Regions from separate parts of the Methylobacterium durans genome, predicted to be linked through region 1. Evidence: predicted binding sites of a transcription regulator. Region 1 holds the regulator's gene; each other region holds the start of a gene.

The links. Region 1 encodes LexA, which represses DNA repair genes until DNA is damaged. Its sites were predicted from a motif close to TGTTCNNNNTGTGTTCNG; they were not measured.
Region 2: the regulator LexA is predicted to act here: its motif matches at 4,940-4,957, upstream of DK389_RS14660 (ImuA family protein).
Region 3: the regulator LexA is predicted to act here: its motif matches at 3,299-3,316, upstream of DK389_RS08795 (putative DNA modification/repair radical SAM protein).

Annotation. Positions count from the first base shown of each region.
Region 1 covers NZ_CP029550.1:3,659,942-3,666,256, reverse strand. The annotation lists gene trpC (indole-3-glycerol phosphate synthase TrpC) at 1-708, shown strand, start outside; gene moaC (cyclic pyranopterin monophosphate synthase MoaC) at 722-1,213, shown strand; gene DK389_RS16745 (molybdopterin molybdotransferase MoeA) at 1,210-2,439, shown strand; gene lexA (transcriptional repressor LexA) at 2,553-3,278, shown strand; gene DK389_RS16735 (ComEC/Rec2 family competence protein) at 3,272-5,524, opposite strand; gene gltX (glutamate--tRNA ligase) at 5,682-6,315, shown strand, end outside.
Region 2 covers NZ_CP029550.1:3,174,073-3,180,387, forward strand. The annotation lists gene DK389_RS14655 (error-prone DNA polymerase) at 1-2,424, opposite strand, end outside; gene DK389_RS34255 (Y-family DNA polymerase) at 2,421-4,169, opposite strand; gene DK389_RS14660 (ImuA family protein) at 4,096-4,908, opposite strand; gene DK389_RS14665 (collagen-like domain-containing protein) at 5,159-6,058, shown strand; partial or broken gene DK389_RS35875 (NAD(P)/FAD-dependent oxidoreductase) at 6,062-6,315, opposite strand, start outside.
Region 3 covers NZ_CP029550.1:1,897,491-1,903,805, forward strand. The annotation lists partial or broken gene DK389_RS35855 (monovalent cation:proton antiporter-2 (CPA2) family protein) at 1-321, shown strand, start outside; gene DK389_RS08790 (UdgX family uracil-DNA binding protein) at 523-1,971, opposite strand; gene DK389_RS08795 (putative DNA modification/repair radical SAM protein) at 2,069-3,280, opposite strand; gene DK389_RS08800 (OsmC family protein) at 3,490-3,921, opposite strand; gene DK389_RS08805 (RecX family transcriptional regulator) at 3,918-4,568, opposite strand; partial or broken gene DK389_RS08810 (TAXI family TRAP transporter solute-binding subunit) at 4,721-6,126, shown strand.

The DNA of each region.
Region 1 (6,315 bases):
GCCGCCGCTCAGACCCCGCCGCGGGGCTTCGCGGACGCGATCGGCGCCCACATCGCGGCCGGACGTTCCGCCCTCATCGCGGAGGTGAAGAAGGCCTCGCCCTCGAAGGGGCTGATCCGGGCCGATTTCGACCCGGCGACGCTCGCGGCCGCCTACGAAGCCGGCGGCGCGACCTGCCTCTCGGTGCTCACCGACGAGCCCTCGTTCCAGGGCCGCCCCGACTATCTCGTGGAGGCGCGGGCCGCCTGTACCCTGCCGGTGCTGCGCAAGGACTTCATGTTCGAGCCCTATCAGGTGCTCGAGGCGCGGGCCTGGGGCGCCGATTGCGTGCTCGCGATCATGGCCTGCCTCGACGACGAGGAGGCTTCGACGATCGTCGAGACGGCGCACGACCTCGGCATGGACGTGCTGGTGGAGGTGCACGATGCCGAGGAGCTGGAGCGGGCGATCCCCCTCGGCACGCGCCTCATCGGCATCAACAACCGCAACCTGAAGACTTTCGAGGTCTCGTTCGACACCGCGATCCGCCTCGCGCCCGGAATCCCGAAGGATCGCATCCCCGTGGCCGAGAGCGGCATCGCCGGCCACGCGGACGTCGTCCGCCTCGCGGAGAACGGCCTCCACACGGTGCTCGTAGGCGAGAGCCTGATGCGGCAGGCGGACCTGACCCGGGCGACCCGCGACCTCCTGTTCGGCGAGACGGCGTGATCCGGACCAGCCCATGACCGGCCTCACCCATCTCGACGCCACCGGCGCGGCCAACATGGTCGACGTCACCGACAAGGCCGCGACCACCCGCACGGCGCTCGCCGAAGGGGCCGTGGTGATGCTGCCCGAGACGCTCAGGCTCATCCGCGAGGGCGATGCCAAGAAGGGCGATGTCATCGGCACCGCGCGGCTTGCCGGCATCATGGCGGCCAAGCGCACGCACGAGTTGATCCCGCTCTGCCACCCGCTCCTGCTCTCGAAGGTCCACGTGACCTGCGAGGCCGACGACGCGCTCCCCGGCCTTCGCCTCACCGCGGAGGTGCGCGTGCAGGGCCCGACCGGCGTCGAGATGGAGGCGCTGACCGCGGTCTCGGTCGCCTGCCTGACGGTCTACGACATGGTGAAGGCGGTCGACCGCGGCATGCGTATCGAGGGCATCCGGCTGCTGGCCAAGGACGGCGGCCGATCGGGCAGCTACCGCGCGGACGCGGAGGCCGGCGCGTGAGCGGGCTCCTGCCCGTCGCGGAGGCGCTGGAACGCATCCTCGCGAGCGTGGCCCGGCCCGTCGAGGCCGAGCGCGCCGGGATCGCGGCCGCCGCCGGGCGAACCCTCGCGGAGCCGGTGGCGGCGCAGCGCACCCAGCCGCCCTTCCCGGCCTCCGCGATGGACGGCTACGCCGTGCGCGCCGCCGACCTCGACAGCGTCCCGGCCCGGCTGCGTCTCGTCGGCACGAGCGCGGCGGGCCACGGTCATGCCGGCCGGATCGGTCCGGGGGAGGCCGTGCGCATCTTCACGGGCGCGCCCGTGCCGGAGGGCGCGGACGCGATCCTGATCCAGGAGGATGCGGAGGCCGAGGGCGACAGCGTGATCGCGCGGGAGCGCGTGGCGGCCGGCCGCTTCGTGCGCCCCGCCGGGCTCGATTTCCGCGCGGGCGAAGCGCTGCTCCAGGCCGGCGACAGCCTCGACGCGCGCCGCCTCGCGCTGGCGGCGGCGGCGGGTCACGGGGAGGTTTCGGTGCGCCGTCGACCCCGCGTCGCCATCCTCGCCACCGGCGACGAGCTGGTGGCGCCGGGGGCGCCGGCGGCCTGGGACCAGATCGTCGCCTCGAACGCGCTCGCGCTCGCCGCGCTCGCCCGCGCCGCGGGCGCCGAGCCGATCGACCTCGGCATCGCGGGCGATAGCCTGCCGGCGCTGGAGGACGCGATCCGCCGCGCGCGGGAGGCCCGCGCCGACCTCTTCGTGACGCTCGGCGGCGCCTCCGTCGGCGATCACGATCTTGTCCAATCGGCGCTCGCCCGCGAGGGGCTGGAGCTCGGCTTCTGGCGCGTCGCGCTGCGACCCGGCAAGCCGCTGATGCACGGCCGGCTCGGCGAGATGCTGGTGATCGGGCTGCCCGGCAACCCGGTCTCGGCCATCGTCTGCGGGATGCTCTTCGTGGTGCCGGCGATCCGCGCGCTCCTCGGCGATCCGCGGGCCGGCGCCGACCGCAGCGAGCCGGCGATCCTCGGGCGCGCGCTTCCGCGAAACGACGGCCGGGCCGACTACATGCGGGCGCGCCTCGACACCGCGCCCGACCGGCTCCCCGTCGCACATCCCGAGACGCGACAGGATTCGTCGATGCTCTCGGTTCTCGGTCAGGCCGAGGCGCTCCTCGTCCGCCCGCCGCACGCGCCCGCGGCCGAGGCCGGCGAATCCTGCCGCATCATCCGGCTCGACCGGGGCATTCTCTGATCTCATCAGTATCGCCAAGCTGCGCTTGCGGAACACTTGCGGAACGTTTAACCTGTTCGCGCTTTGTTTCCGCGACCGCACGCCGCGTCGCCTCCGAGAGATGAGTCTGCCCCATGCTGACGCGTAAACAGCTGGATCTGCTCCGTTTCATCCAGCAGCGGATGCGCGAGAGCGGCGTCCCCCCGTCCTTCGACGAGATGAAGGATGCCCTCGACCTCAAATCGAAATCCGGCATCCATCGGCTCATCACCGCACTCGAGGAGCGCGGGTTCCTCCGCCGTCTGCCGAACCGGGCCCGGGCGATCGAGGTGATCCGCATGCCGGAGAGCCTGGGTCAGGCCGCCACCGGCACGGGCAGCGAGGTGCGCCGCTTCACGCCGAGCGTCGTCGAGGGCGGGCGCGCGCGGGCACCGGCCGCCAAGATGCCGATGACGCAGGCGACCGACGAGAACGGGCGCGCCCTGACCATCCCCGTGATGGGGCGGATCGCGGCCGGCACGCCGATCTCGGCGATCCAGAACCAGAGCGCGTCCATCACGCTCTCGCCGGACTTCCTGGCGGGCGGCGAGCATTACGCGCTCGAAGTGCGCGGCGATTCGATGGTCGAGGCCGGCATCCTCGACGGCGACCTCGTCGTGATCCGCAAGCAGGACACGGCCAATACCGGCGACATCATCGTGGCGCTGATCGACGACGAGGAGGCGACGCTGAAGCGCCTGCGCCGCCGCGGCTCCTCCATCGCACTCGAAGCCGCGAACCCGGCCTACGAGACCCGCGTGCTCGGGCCCGACCGGGTCCGCATCCAGGGCCGCCTCGTCAGCCTCGTGCGTCGCTACTGAAGGGATTCGGCTCCGGACTCCGGCGCCGCGTCCGCTTCCTCGGAGGCGGCCTCATCGGGACGTTGCCGCAGGACGGCGGGGCTCGGCTGAGCCGGACGTGACGCGAGGGGCCGCCACGGCAGCGAGCGTGCGGTCTCACGGGCGCCGGAGACCACTGGGCCCGATGCGTCCAGGCGGATCGCCACGGCGCCCGAGCGCGCGAGCGCGGCGCGATCGATGACGAGGCCGGCCGCGCAGCCCGCCGGGGCGCTGTGCGGGGTGATGAGGATGTCCGCCCGCGCGCAATCCTCGGGCAGCGCCCGCTTGTCACGCGCGAGCGCGACCTGCCGCCCGTCGAACGCCCTCAAGGTGCAGCCGAGCCGGTCGCAGGTTGCCCCTTCCCCGGCCTCGGAGGCTCTGCGCGCGTCGCCGTCCGCCTTCAGCCACTGTTCGAGGACGAAGGACGAGGGCCGGCCGAGGGCAATGAGGCGGCCGCTGCCCCCCCGAACCGCCGCTCCCCGGCCCTCCCGGTCGATGAAGATGTCGTGGCGCTCGGGCGCTGCCGCCGTGAGGAGCCCGAGCGCGACCGGGACGATCGCGATCCGGCGCAGGCGCGAGACGGGCAGGACCGCGACGAGGAGGCCGAGGGTCAGCAGAGCCAGGCCGCCGACCCCGAAGGCCGGCACCACGATCGTGGCCTGCCCGAAGCCACCGATCCAGCCGGAGATCGCGAGCATCCCGCGGACCGCCTGCCCCATCAGCCACCAGACCGGCTGATCGAGGGCAAACGGGTAGGCGAGGATGCCGAGCACGGCGGCTGGCATCACGGCCAGCGAGACGAGGGGCAAGGTCAGCGCGTTGCCGACGAGGCCGAAGGGCTGGATCGTCTGGAAATGGAAGGTGGCGAAGGGCGCCGTCGCGATCTGCGCCACCAGCGTGGTGAGCAGAGTACCGAAGACGGCCGTCGATGCGAGGCCGATCGCACGCCCCGCAAGGCCGTCGCCTGCACGCCGCAACAACCGGCCATCGATGAAGCGCGCGCAGGCGGTCAGCCCCGCCACTGCCCCGAACGACATCTGGAAGCTCGGGCCGAGCAGGGCCTCCGGCTCGCGCGCGAGCGCCACGAAGGCCGCCAGCGCGAGGTTGCGCATGTTCAACGCCGGCCGATCGACCAGGATGGCGCCGAGCATGATCAGGGTCATGATGAGAGCCCGCTCGGCGGCGACGTCCCAGCCGGAGAACGCGCAATAGGCGGTGACGCCCGTCATCGCGAAACCGGCGGCGATCTTCTTGATCGGCCACAGCAGGGCGAGATGCGGGACGAGCGCCAGCGCGGAGCGCACCAGCCAGAACACGACCCCGGCGGCCAGCACCATGTGGAGGCCGGAGATCGAGACGACATGGTAGATCCCGGCGGCCCGCAGCACGTCGTTCGTCTCGGGCGCGATGAGCCCGCGCTTGCCCGTCACCAGCGCCGCCGCGACGGCGCCCGCCTGCCCGCCATTCGCGTCGGTGATGCGCCGCGTCAGCGCGTTGCGCGCCCCGTCGATGGCGGCCGAGAGGCGCAGGGCCGGCGGCACCGGCTCGGGCGCCGGCCGCACCTCGATCGCCCCGAGAAGGGAACCCACGGCGCCGATGCCGCGGAAGAAGGCGTCGCGCCCGAAATCGTAGCCGCCCGGGCGGGCCGGTTCCGGGGGCGGCAGCAGGCGGGCCTTGGCCGCGATGAAATCGCCGGGCTTGAGCGCCTGCTGCGTCCGGTAGGTCACGCGCACGCGCAGGGGCCGCGCCTCGGGCGGCAGGCTCCCGAAGCTCGCCAGACGGACGATCAGCCGCGCCCCCTCCTCCCGCTCGTCGAGGGCCTCGATCAGCCCGGTCAGCGGCGCAATGCTCGTCCGCGCCAGGATCGGGCCCGAGACCCGCGCCACGCGCCACGCCGCCGCCCCGAAGCCCAGGAGCGCGGCGGCGAGGGCGAGCACCAGGGCGAGTCCGGCGGGCCGCGCTCCGAGGAGGGGCGTCAGCGCGAGGCACAGAGCCGCGGCGATCGGGGCAGCCCAGAGCGCCGGCTCACCGCCCGTGAGAGAGAAATAGGCGAGGATGCCCCCGCCGAAGGCGACCGCGAGCCAGGGGAACAAGCGCCGCTGCCCGGCCTCCTGCGCCAGTTCCGCCGCGAGCCAGCCGCGCGTTGCCGACACCCAGAGGCCGAGAGGGGGCAGGCGGCCGGCCGCGCGGATCGCGAGGGTCCCCTTCCCTGCCGCCCCCTGCGCCATCGCTTGCCGCACCGTCCGCGCGCGGGATTGGAAAGTCCGCCCCGTGCGACGATTTCTTAACGCGTCCGTCCGCGCATGCTACAGGCCCGCGGCCGGGCCGGTCGATCCTTCCCGCCCGAACGTCGCCCGCCCGTCCACTCGAACATCAGCCGGCCCGATGTCCTCTGCCGTCGTCACGCGTTTCGCACCCTCGCCCACGGGCTACCTGCATATCGGCGGCGCCCGCACCGCCCTGTTCAACTGGCTCTACGCGCGCCGGCACGGCGGCCGGATGCTGCTGCGCATCGAGGACACGGACCGCGAGCGATCGACGCAAGGGGCGATCGACGCGATCCTCGACGGGATGCGCTGGCTTGGCCTCGATTGGGACGGCGACGTCATCTACCAGTACGCCCGCGCCGCGCGGCATCGGGAGGTCGCCGAGAGCCTGCTCGCGTCCGGCCGCGCCTATCGCTGCTACGCCACGCCCGAGGAACTCACGCAGATGCGCGAGAACGCCCGGGCCGAGGGGCGTCCGCTGCGCTACGACGGGCGCTGGCGCGACCGCGATCCCTCGGAGGCCCCGGAGGGCGTGAAGCCGGTGATCCGCCTGCGCGCGCCGACCGAGGGCGAGACCGTAGTGGAGGACGCGGTGCAGGGCCGCGTCGTCTGGCAGAACCGGGATCTCGACGATCTCGTCCTGCTGCGCTCGGACGGCAACCCGACCTACATGCTCGCCGTCGTCGTCGACGACCATGACATGGGCGTGACCCAGGTGATCCGCGGCGACGACCACCTCACCAACGCCGCGC
Region 2 (6,315 bases), 490 kb from region 1:
CCAGTCGCTCGCGTTCACGTCCGGGCCCCGCACCTCGACGCCGTGGGCGCGGGCATCGCGCACGAGCTGGGCCGGCTGGTAGAAGCCCATCGGCTGCGCGTTGAGGATCGCGGCCAGGAAGACGTCCGGGTGGCGGCACTTCATCCAGGCCGATGCGTAGACGAGGAGGGCGAAGCTCGCCGCGTGGCTCTCGGGGAAGCCGTAGGTGGAGAAGCCCCGGATCTGCGCGAAGCAGCGCTCGGCGAAGTCCCGCGGGTAGCCGCGGCCCGTCATGCCGCCCACGAACTTCTCCTCGAAGGCGCCGATCGTGCCGACGTGCCGGAAGGTCGCCATGGCCCGGCGCAGGCCGTCGGCTTCCGCCGGGGTGAAGCCCGCCGCCGTGATGGCGATCTGCATGGCGTGCTCTTGGAAGAGTGGCACGCCGTAGGTCTTGTGCAGGACCGCGTGCAACTCGTCCGCCGGCCCGTGGGCCGGGTGGGGGGCAGGGTAGGTGACGGGCTCGGTCCCGGCGCGGCGACGCAGGTAGGGGTGAACCATGTCCCCCTGGATCGGGCCGGGCCGCACGATCGCGACCTGCACCACGAGATCGTAGAATTCCCTGGGCTTCAGGCGCGGCAGCATCGACATCTGCGCCCGGCTCTCGACCTGGAACACGCCGACGGAATCGGCCCGCGACAGCATGGTGTAGACGCTCCCGTCCTCCTGCGGCAGGTCGGCGAGCGTCGGGTAGGCGTGGCCGTAATCCCGCTCCAGGAAGGCGAGGCCGCGCTTCAGGCAGGAGAGCATGCCGAGCGCCAGCACGTCGACCTTCATCAGGTCGAGCACGTCGATGTCGTCCTTGTCCCACTCGATGAAGGTGCGATCGGGCATGGCGGCGTTGCAGACCGGCACCGTCTCGTCGAGGCGCCCGCGGGTCAGCACGAAGCCGCCGACGTGCTGCGAGAGGTGGCGGGGGAAGCCGATCAGCGCGACCGCGAGGTCGACCGCCCGCCGGATCGCGGGGTTCCCCGGGTCGAGCCCGGCCTCCGCGACGTGGCTGTCCGGCAGGTCCTTGCCCCAGGAGCCCCAGACCGTCTCGGAGAGGGCGGCGGTGATGTCCTCGGTCAGCCCCAGCACCTTGCCGACCTCGCGGATCGCCGAGCGCGGCCGGTAGTGGATCACCGTGGAGCAGATCGCGGCGCGCTCGCGGCCATACTTGCCGTAGAGGTACTGGATCACCTCCTCGCGGCGCTCGTGCTCGAAATCGACGTCGATGTCGGGGGGCTCGTCCCGGTTCTCGGAGATGAAGCGGGCGAACAGCAGCCGGTGCTTGGCCGGATCGACCGCGGTGATGCCGAGGCAGTAGCAGACGGCGGAATTCGCCGCCGAGCCGCGTCCCTGGCAGAGGATGCCCCGGTCGCGGGCGAATTCCACGAGGTCGAACAGGGTGAGGAAGTAGCGGGCATAGCCCATCGTCGCGATGAGGCGCAGTTCCTCCCGCAAGGTCGCCTCGACGGTCTCCGGGACGCCCTCGGGGAAGCGCCAGAGCGCTCGCTCGAAGGTCTTCTCCTCCAGGTAGCCTTGCGCCGTCCGGCCCGGCGGCACCGGCTCGTCGGGGTATTCGTAGGTCAGCTGGCCGAGGGAGAAATCGCAGGCCTCCACGATCTCGAGTGTGCGCGCCAGCGCCTGCGGATGGTCGGCGAAGAGCCGGGCCATCTCGGGCCCCGGCTTCAGGTGGCGCTCGGCGTTGGCCTCCAGCCGGTAGCCGGCCTCGGTGATCCGGCAGCCCTCGCGGATGCAGGTCACCACGTCCTGGAGCGGGCGCCGTTCCGGATGGTGGTAGAGCGCGTCCGAGACCGCGACGAGGGGCGCGCCGAGCCGTTCGCCGAGTTCGGCCAGGAGCCCGAGACGGGCCCGCTCGTCGCCGCGCCGGGCATGAGCGCCGCCGAGATAGGTCCGGCCGGGCGCCGCGGCGGCGAGCGCCTCAAGATGGGCGGCGAAGCCCTTGCCCGGCGTGAGGCGCCGCCCGGGCGGCATCGCGATGAAGATCTGGCCCTCGGCCGCCTCCAGCATCTCGGTGAAACCGAACCGGCATTCGCCCTTGCGCGCGCGCCGGTTGCCGGCCGAGAGTAGCCGGCAGAGCCGGCCGTAGGCCGCCCGGTCCATCGGGTAGGTGATCGCCTCGAAGCCCTCCTCGCTGACGAGGCGGACCCCCGGCAGGAAGCGGATCTTCCACCGCTCCGGCTCGTCCGGGTCCCGCGGTGTCGCGGGCTTCACCCGGGCGGTCGCATGGGCCCGCACCAGCCCCGACACCGTGTTGCGGTCGGCGATGCCGATGGCCGCGAGCCCGTAGGCCATCGCCTGCTCCACGTATTCCTGCGGGTGCGAGGCGCCGCGCAGGAAAGAGAAGTTCGTGGAAACGGCGAGTTCAGCGTAGGCGCTCACGCGAACAGCCCGTGCACGAACCAGCCCGCCGGCTCGCCGGGGGCGTGGGCGCCGTCCCGGTAGAGCCAGAACCGGCGCCCGGATTCGCACTCGACCACGTAGTAGTCGCGCGTCCTGTCCGGGCCGGTCTTGCCGGGACTCCGCCACCATTCGGGCGCGATCCGCTCCGGCCCCTCCGCGTGGGCGACCCGGTGCAACCGCCGCCGCCAGCGGAACCGCTCCGGCGGTCCTTCCGGCGCCAGCGCGATCACCTCCTCGGCCGCTTCGCTGCGCTCGAACAGGACGAGGGGGCGCGGGCGCAGGCCCTCCTCCGGGCCGGGCCAGTGCAGGATGACGCGGGTAACGGGCTCGGGATCCCCATGCCCGCCCGAGCGCGGTGGAAGGATGGATCGGACGGCGCGCCGCGCCCCCTCTCCCGTTCGGGAGAGGGTCGGGGTGAGGGGTGCGACCTCTCCGGAAAGGTCGCACCCCTCACCCGGTGCGCTGGCGCGCACGCGCCCTCTCCCGAACGGGAGAGGTGTCCCGCGTGCCATCACCCCTCCCCAGGGCACCAGTACGTCCGCCCGCTCCGGGAGGTGGCTCTCGCGCGCCTCCAGGCGGATCACCCGGCGGCCGAGGCGCTGGCCGAGGGCGTCGGCGAGGCGGGCGAGTGCGGTGGTCTCCGGCTCGGCGAGACGCGCGAGAGCACCTTGTCGGGCCGGCATCGCGCCCGTGCCCGTCACGTCGAGGCGCACGGTCTCGAAGCCGAAGCCCGCGTCGAGCTCGGGCCCGAGCCGCTCAAGGCGCAGGCGCAGCAGGCGGCCGACATGCTCCGGGCAGCGGGTCGGCTCGGCGAGGCCGAGATCGAGACGGCGCACGGCATCGTCGACCCGGTGCAGGCTGAGGCGCAGGGCGCAGGCCCCGAGCCCGTCCGCCGCGAGACGCGGCGCGATCTCCCCCATCAGCCGCTGCGCGGTCACGACGATCGTCTCCTGCCGGCCGATCGGTTCGAGGAAGCCGCGGGCCGCGCCGTAGCTGACCGCCTCGCCGAGGGGGGCGAGGGGCTCGGGGCGCAAGCCCAGCGCCTGGTCGAGCCGGGTGATCAGCGCCTCCCCGAAGCGGCGGGCGAGCGGCGCGCGGGCCGCGTCCGCCAGGGCCCCGATCCGGCGCAGGCCGAGGCGCTTCAGCGCCGCCACCGTCTCCGGTTCGAGCCGCAGCGCCTCGACGGGCAGCGCCCGCAGGGAAACGGCATTCGCCCCCGGCGCCACGACGGTGCCGTCCCGCCCGTGGCGGGCCAGCGCGAAGGCGGCGCCGGGCGTGTCGGCGAGCGCGAGGCGGGCAGGAATCCCGTGGGCGGCGAGGCGGCCGGCGATGTCGGCCATCAGCCCCGCCTCGCCGCCGAGGAGGTGGCTCGCCCCCGCCACGTCGAGGAACAGGCCCTCGCCCCCCTCCGCCGCCCCGAAGGCAGCGACGAGGGGCGTGTAGCGCTGTGCCCAGAGGCAGAGCCGGACGAGGGCGGCGGCGTCGGCCTCCGGATCGGCCGGGTGGACCTTGAGCGGCGTGCCGATCCGGGCCTGCACGCGGCCGAGCGGCTCGCCTGGGCGCAGGCCGAGCGCGTGGGCGCGGGCATCGACCGCCGTCAGGCGCAGGCCCCCGGATCCCAGGGCTGCGACGGCCATTGGCAGCCCGTCGTCAGGCTCCCGCAAGGCGCGCCGCAGGCGGGTGACCGGCCAGTGCGTCAGGCAGACCGAAACGATGCGCGGCATGATCCCACTCCAACAGCCACGTGCCCGGCCGCCCGTTGCGGCAGCGGTCGAGATGCGCCCGCCAGCGCGGGCCGGCGAGGCAGCCGAAGCGGTCCCGGGCCGCCCCGCCCGCGGCGATCCGCCAACGGGTCGCCGCGCCGTTCGGCGCCTCGGCGCGGGCCGGGCGCAGGATCAGGAGGAGGGGCCCCGCGGCCTCGGCGGCGAGTTGCAGGCGCCGCCCCTGCTTCAGGGACAGGCCGTCCCCGACGAACCCGGCGAGCGCCGGCAGGCTGCCCGCCCGCAGAGCCTCCTCCAAGGCGAGGTAGACCTCCGCGTCGCTGCCCGCCTCCAGGAGGAGGACGCGGCCCGGATCGAGCCCGAGCCCGGCGAGCCCGTGCCCGTAGGGCGTCGGATGGCCGGGGGCGACGACGAGGAGGGCTTCGCCCGCTGCCCGGTCGAGGCGGCGGGCGAGAAGGGCGAGGCCGAAGCCGAGGGCGCAGGGCTCGTCGCCCTCGGCCATCGGGGCGATCTCGTGGGCGCGGCCGAGGCGCAGGCCCCCGCCGGGAAGATGCGCGTCGACCGGTCCCACGCCGAAGGGCAGGACGGCGGAGCCGTGCCGATCCGGCTCCGATCCGGCCGTCGCGATCCCGCGCAGGGCCGCGCGGGCCGCGGCGTGGCGGGTGGCTCTGTCGGGCGGCTCGGCCTCCGGAGCGCCGTCGGCGCGCGCGTCTCCGTCCGGTTCCTCATGCGACCGCTCCATCCTGCACCGGCTCCGACTGTGCGGCCACGATAAGAACAAAACAGGAACAATCTCAACCGGTTTCCGACGCCTCACGATTTTCCGTGCACCCCCATGGCTTTGGCCTGTGGAGAGGTGTGGACGGCTGTGGATTAGCGGGGACTCGGGATGCGGCCGGAGGCCCCGGAGACAGGGTTGACCCCGCCGCTCGGGGGGCGGCAATGTCCCCCGCCCGCCCGAACGGGGTGCGGATCACTCGGGGGGAACGTCCATGCGCATCGCTCGCGTCGCCACGGCCCTGGCGGGCCTGCTTCCGCTTGCCTGCACGCCGCCCGTCCTCGCCCAGCCGCTGGATCAGCCGGCGACGCAGGCCGCGCCCGCCACGCCCGCCCGCCCGGCGCGCGCCGCCCGTCGACCCCAGGCGCCGAGCCAGCCCATCATGGTCTACGACGCCCGCATCGAGGCGGGGGACCTGCGCATCTCCGGCTCCGTGCGCAAGGGCGGCGCCGTGGTGGTGATGGACGACGACATCTCGGTGATGGCCGACCGGCGCGGCCGCTTCGTCTTCCGGCTGCCCTATCGTCCGGCGACCTGCGTGGCGACCCTCAAGGCGGAGGAGGACGAGCGCGAGGTGGTGGTGGCCAATTGCGCCCCCGAAGGCCCGGCGGGTCCCCAGGGCGAGCCCGGCCCGACGGGGCCGCAGGGCATGGCGGGGCTGCAGGGGCCCGCCGGCCCGCAGGGCGAAGCTGGCGCGAAAGGCGAGACGGGCCCCAAGGGCGAGGCCGGTCCCAAGGGCGAGGCCGGTCCCAAGGGAGAGGCCGGTCCCAAGGGCGAGACGGGTGCGCGCGGAGAGGCCGGTCCCACGGGCGAGGCGGGCCTGCGCGGAGAGCCCGGCGCCCAGGGCGCGCCCGGCCAGCCGGGTCCCCGCGGCGAACCGGGGGCCGCGGCCTCGACGGCCAGCACCTCCGCCCCCGCGCCGTTCCGGACGGTGCGCACGGAATCCTGTTCGCCCGAGGGCTGCAAGCTCGCCTGCGAGGCGGGCGAGGTCTTCGTCTCGGCCTATTGCCTGAAGGGCGGCAACCCGGTCTTCACGCCGATCGCCGGGGGCACGGCGAGCGCTGCCTGCCCGTCCGACGCCGCCGGCATGGTCGGCTTCTGCGCGCGGTTGTGAGGTTCACGCCGCCCGCAGCCAGTCGAGCATCCCGGTCGCCGCCGCCCGCCCGCTCGCGAAGGCGCCCTGCAGGAGGTAGCCGCCGGTCGGAGCCTCCCAGTCGAGCATCTCGCCGGCCACGAACAGGCCGGGCCGGGCTCGCAGCATGAAGCCCGGATCGAGGGCGGAGGCCTCGACGCCGCCGGCCGTCGAGATCGCCTGCTCGACCGGCCGCATCGCGGTGAGCCGCAGGGGGCAGCCTTGATCAGCGCGGCAAG
Region 3 (6,315 bases), 1.8 Mb from region 1:
TCGCACAACACCGCCCGGCTCGTGGAGATCGCGCGCGGCGCCAATCCGCGGATCGACACGCTCATCCGCACCCACAGCGATGCCGAGCGCCGCCGCCTGGAGGAGCAGAAGGTCGGCCTCGTCCTGATGGGCGAGCGGGAGCTCGCCCTCGGCATGACGCTCTACGCCCTGCGCAGCCTCGGCGTGAAGGAAGGCGAGGCCCGCCTCTTCGTGGATTCGAGCCGCCAGCAGAGCCGGGCCGAGCCTGACGCCGAGATCGAGGCCGGGCCGGTGGCCCCGGAACTGCGCCCGCACAAGGAGGCCGACGCGGCGGAGGCGTGAGGGCACCCTGAGATCGACCCGGCCCTGCCATCGCGAGGCCGCCGCGCCCCCTCTCCCGTGCGGGAGAGGGTTGGGGTGAGGGATGCGAGGTTTCCGGAGAGGTCGCACCCCTCACCCGATCCGCGTCCTCCCGCGGACTCGACCTCTCCCGGACGGGAGAGGTGGGGAAGCGCCCCGACGATCAGCATCCTGGGTTCGTCCTCACCCCGCGAGCTCCCGCCCCAGCGCCTCGACCCGGCGCAGGTCGTCGAGGAACGCCGCGTAGGCCTCTGCCTTCGCCTCGTCCGGCAGGCGCAGCAGGTAGGAGGGGTGGACCGTGATGAAGCCCTGGAAGCGGTTGTCGAGGCGCTCGAAGCGGAAGGGGCCGCGCGCCCGGGTGATCGGGATCGCCTTTCCGGTCAGCGCCAGAACCGCGGTCGCGCCCAGCGCCACGACGAGCTTCGGGGCGACGAAGTCGAGCTCCCGGTCGAGCCACCAGCGATAGTGGCTGACCTCGCCCGCCGTCGGCTTCTGGTGAATGCGGCGCTTGCCGCGCTCCTCGAACTTGAAGTGCTTGACCGCATTCGTGAGGTAGGCGGCCGACCGGTCGATCCCCGCCTCCGCCATCGCCCGGGACAGGAGCTGGCCCGCGGGCCCGACGAAGGGCCGACCCTGCCGGTCCTCCTGGTCGCCCGGCTGCTCTCCGACGAAGGCGATCGCCGCGCCGACCGGCCCCTCCCCCAGGACGGCCTGGGTCGCGCCCGGCACCAGCGGCTCCGAGCGCCGGATGATGCCGTTGAGTTCCTCCAGGGAGGCGGGATCCTGGTCCGCCATCGCGGCGAGCGCGCGGGCGGGCTGGCGCTTCGTGGGCATCTGCGGCTCCCTCTCGATCATCGCGGTGGTGCGGGACGAGGCCTGACGGATCAGCGCGGGGATCGCGGCGGTCTCGGGCATGTTGTGCCAATACTTCTTCGGCATCTCCGCCCGCATGGCGCGCAGGTTGGTGCGCGCCGGGTTGAACGTGCTCTCGTAATAGTCCCGCCAGCCCGCCTCGAACCCGTCGCCCGGCGGCACGTCCTCGCGCCGGCCGGGCGGGCCGAACCGCAGCGTGTCCCCGTCCCAGTGCGCCGAGCCCTCCGGCGTGAGGATCGTCCAGGCGAGCGACCGGAACCGGTCCACGAAGAAGGGCGCGGCGGCCTCCAGGATATGGTGCTCCGGCTCGAACCAGGCGACGAAGCGCTCGGTTCCCGCCTCCGGCACCCGCCGGAAGCGCAGGAAGGCGTGCATCTTGTGCAGGTCGCGGGCGATCGCCTTCCGCATCAGATTGAGCCGGTGGACGAGCGGGTCGCTCGCCACCTCGAGGAGGTCGCGCTCGCCTGCTCGGAGGCGCCAGATCAGGGCGTAGAGCAGGGCGTAGCGCTCGGGGTCCCGGTGGGGCACCACCATCGGCACGAGGGCGGCCGCGGCCCGCGGCAGCGCCACCGGCGCCTCCGAGGACGCCGGCGGCGCTGCCCCGAACAGGCCCGCCGGCTCCTCGGCCGAGGACCAGACGACGCGCTCCGGCGGCACGCCCTCGGCGACGAGCCCGCGCACGGCCGCCCGGAACCCGTCGAGATCGGCGCCGGGGCGCAACGAGACGGCGCGGGTCCCCTCTCGTTCCGGGAGGGGCAGGGTGAGGGGGGCGAGCGCTCCGGATGCACCGATGTCCCTCACCCCGGCCCTCCCCCGGACGGGAGAGGGGGTCCGTCGCGGTTCCGGCCCGGCCATCTCAGAACAGGCTCAGCTGCGCGGCGGGCTCCACGAGGCGCGCGCGCAGGTCGAGGCGGTCGGTCAGCGCGGTCGGGCGGTAATCGGCCGCGATCAGGAAGGGGCGGGCGCGCTTTAGGCCCGAGGTGAGACGGGCGACGTCGTCGAGGCGCAGGCTCGTGTGGCGGCGCGCCTTGACGATCTTGTCCACCGCCCGTGCCCCGAGGCCGGGCACCCGCAGCAACATCTCCCGGTCGGCCCGGTTCACGTCGACGGGGAAATGGTGCCGGTTCTTCAGCGCCCAGGCGAGCTTCGGATCGACGTCGAGGGGAAACATCCCGCCCTCGGTCGCCTCGGCCACGTCGTCGGGGCTGAATTCGTAGTACCGGATCAGCCAGTCCGCTTGGTAGAGCCGGTGCTCGCGCTGGAGCGGGGGCGCCTTCAGGGGCAGGATGGTCGAGCCGTCGGGAATCGGGCTGAAGGCCGAGTAGTAGACGCGCTTCAGGCCGAACGTGCCGTAGAGATGGGCGCTCTTGCGGATCAGCGCCTCGTCGGAGGTCGAATCCGCGCCCACGATCACCTGCGTCGACTGGCCGGCCGGCGAGAAGCGGCGGCGCTCGGCCTTGGCCTCGGTGATGCGGCTGCCGATCTGCTCCATCGCGCCCTGGATCGAGGCGCCGTCCTTCTCGGGCGCGAGGCGCTCCAGGCTCGCCTCGGTCGGCAGTTCGAGGTTGATCGAGAGACGGTCGGCGTAGAGGCCCGCCTCCTCGATCAGCCACGGGCTCGCCTCGGGAATCGACTTCAGGTGGATGTAGCCGCGGAAGCCGTGCTCGCGGCGGAGCTTCTTCGCGACGCGGGTCAGGAGTTCCATCGTGTGGTCCGGCGACTTGATGATGCCGGACGAGAGGAACAAGCCCTCGATATAGTTGCGCTTGTAGAACTCGACCGTGAGCGTCACGACCTCGTCGACGGAGAACTTCGCCCGGCGCACGTTCGAGGAGCGGCGGTTCACGCAATAGGCGCAGTCGAACAGGCAGTAATTGGTCAGCAGGATCTTCAGGAGCGAGATGCAGCGCCCGTCCGGCGTGTAGGCGTGGCAGATGCCGGCGCCCGTCGTGGACCCGAGCCCGTCCTTGCCCGCCGCCCGCTTGGGCGCTCCGGACGAGGCGCAGGAGGCATCGTACTTCGCGGCATCGGCCAGGATGCGCAGCTTCTTGGCAAGCGTCTCGTCCATGCGGGACAAGATGCCGTTCGTTCGCGGTTTGTTCAAGGAGCGGGGCGGCGCCGTCCCGCGCCGTGGCGCCGCACCCCGCCACAGGCGGCCCCCTCTCCCGTTCGGGAAGGGTTGGGGTGAGGGATACAGGTCCCTCCGGACAGGTCGCACCCCTCACCCGGTCGGCTGACACCGACTCGACCTCTCCCGGACGGGAGAGGTCGGGCGGCTCAGCCCTGATTCAGCGTGGCCTTGAGGGTGATCTCGGCGTTCAGCACCTTCGAGATCGGGCAGCCGGTCTCGGCGGCGTGGGCGAGTTCGTCGAATTTCGCCTGGTCGATGCCGGGGATCGTGGCGGTCAGCGTGAGGGCCGACTTCGTCACCTTGAACCCGGCGCCGTCCTTCTCCAGCGTCACGACCGATTCCGTCGTCATCTCGGTGGCGGCGAGGCCCGCTTCCTGGAGCTGGAAGGCGAGCGCCATCGTGAAGCAGCCCGCATGCGCGGCCGCGATCAGCTCCTCGGGGTTGGTGCCGGGCTTGTCCTCGAAGCGGGTGTTGAAGCCGTAGGGCTGGTCCGAGAGCACGCCCGACCCGGTCGTGATGCGGCCCTTCCCCTCCTTGCCGTTGCCCTGCCAGACGGCGTGCGCCTTGCGGTTGATCATCGGGATGTCCTGTCGTGGCGGGCGCCGCGCGGGATGCGCGGGACGAAGATGGCCCGGCTGCCATCCCGAGGTGGAGCGGCCTTGGCCGAAATCCAGCGCCCGCGACCGTTCTCAGGCGGCGTCCTCCCCGGCTCCTCCTCCGCATCGACGATCCGGCGGGCGAGGTCGTAGGGAAAGCCCGCCCGGGCGAGCGCGGCGAGGTCCCGGTCGCGATGGGCCGCCCGGGCGTCCGGCCGCCGGAAGGGCCCGAGGCGGCGGCGCTTGGCGTAGGCGCGCGCGGCCTCCTCCTCCACCCCCTCCGGCTCGCCCTCGGAGGCGGCCTCGCGCTCGGCCTCCATCGCCGCCGCGATCGTGTCGCGGGGGACGCCCTTGGCGGCGAGCTTGGCGGCCGCGCCCCGCGCCGAGGCGCCGCGGCGGCGGAGCGTCGCGAGGCGGGCGGCGGTGAAGCGGGCATCGTCCACGAGGCCGGCGCGGGCGGCGCGCGCCACGGTCTCCTCGACCATCGGCGCGAAGGTCTCGGCCGCCTCGCCGCGGGCGCGGGTACGCTTCTCGACGCGCCGCCGCAGGGTCCGGCGCAGCATCTCGGTCGAGGCGCTGTAGCGCTCGAGATAATGGAGGGCCGCCCGCTCGAGCCAGGCCGCCGTCACCGGCGGCGCGGGCCTTGCATCACGATTTTGAGGCGGCGCAACGTTTGGCGGAGTCACCGGTTCTTCACCTTTCGGACAGGATTACGATTCATGACTGGGTCATGGAAAGCACGAAACGCAGAGGGAAGCGGGCCGCGCTGCCCGCGCTCCTCGTGAGACGCGAGTGGCTCCTCGTCCTGCTCGCCCTCGGGCTCGCCGCCACCGCGGCGGCCGTCGTCTACCTGTCGCGCCCCACCACCCTCAGCGTCGCGGTCGGCCCCGCGACGGCGCCGAGGCCGCCCTGATGGAGGCCTACGCCAACGCGCTGGCCCGCGGCCGCGAGGACGTGCGCCTCAAGATCGTCCCCTACGACGACGTGCGCGACAGCGCCGCCGCGCTCCAGGCGGGCAAGGCCGACCTCGCCGTGGTGCGGCCCGACGTCCACATGCCGGAGAACGGGCTGACGCTGGCGATCCTGCACGACGAGGCCCTCGTCATCGCCGCCCCCGAGGCCAGCGAGATCGACAGCTTCCCCGATCTCGCCCGCAAGCGCCTCGGCATCGTGGTGCGCCACAACGCCGACCTGCCCTTCCTGACGAACCTGCTCGCCTTCTACGACCTCGCCACCGCGAGCGTCGAGAATGCCGAGCCCGAGCTGAACCCCGGCCGGGTCGCCCTCGTGCAGCTGAAGCCCTCCGAGGTCACCGCGGCCATCGCCGAGAAGCGGGTCGATGCGGTGGCCGTCATCGCCAACCCGGCCTCGAAGGTCGCGGGCCAGACGGTGCGCGCGGTCGAGCTCGGAGCGCCCGACCGCAAGATCGACCTCGTCTCGGTGCCGGACGGCGAGGCGATCCTGACGCGCTTCCCCGAATTGCAGGCGGTCACGATTCCCGCCGGCACCTTCGGCGGCCGGCCGAAGCGCCCGGACGAGGAGGTGAAGACGGTGGGCGCCTCCTACCGGCTGATGGCGCGCGGCGCGGTCAGCCGCGTCGCCGTGGCCTCCGCCACCCAGCACCTGTTCGAGTGGCGCTCCAAGCTCGCGGCCTCGGCGCCGATCGCCAAGCTGATGAAGGCGCCCGACTTCGACACGACCGTCGCGGCGACCTCGGCCCGGCTGCCGAACCACCCCGGCGCGGTCGATTATTTCGAGCGCGAGCAGCAGACCTTCCTCGACCGCTACGAGGATTACATCTACCTGTTCGCCTTCTTCGGCGGCACGATCGGCTCCGGCATCGCGTGGCTCGGCCAGCGGCTGGCCCGCAAGCGCCGCGAGCGGATCGACGTGGTGCTCGACCGGCTCCTCGACATCCTGCGGGAGGTGCGGGCCGCGACGAGCGCGCCCGAGCTCGACGCCATCGCGATCGAGACGGACGAGCTCGTGGCCGACGTGGTCCGCTACGCCCGCGAGCGCACGATCGACAACCGGACGGTGAGCGCCCTCATCCTCGCCGTCGATGCGGTCCATGCCGCGATCGGCGACGCCCGCCGCCAGCTCGGCGCGGCCGAGGCCGAGACGCGCTCCGGCGCGCGGGCCCGCACGGCGCGGCTCCTCTCCCTCAACCTGCCGGCGGCGGAGTAGGACCGCCCCGGTTCGGATGCGCCCCACCTCTCCCGTCCGGGAGAGGTCGAGTCGGCGCAAGCCGACCGGGTGAGGGTCGTGCCCGTGCCGTAGGTCGGGCCGCATTTGCGCCGCTTCCCGATCCTGATACAGGAGGCCGGCCCGGATCGCGGAAGTCCCATGCATGACCAAGACTTGCCCGACCCCGAC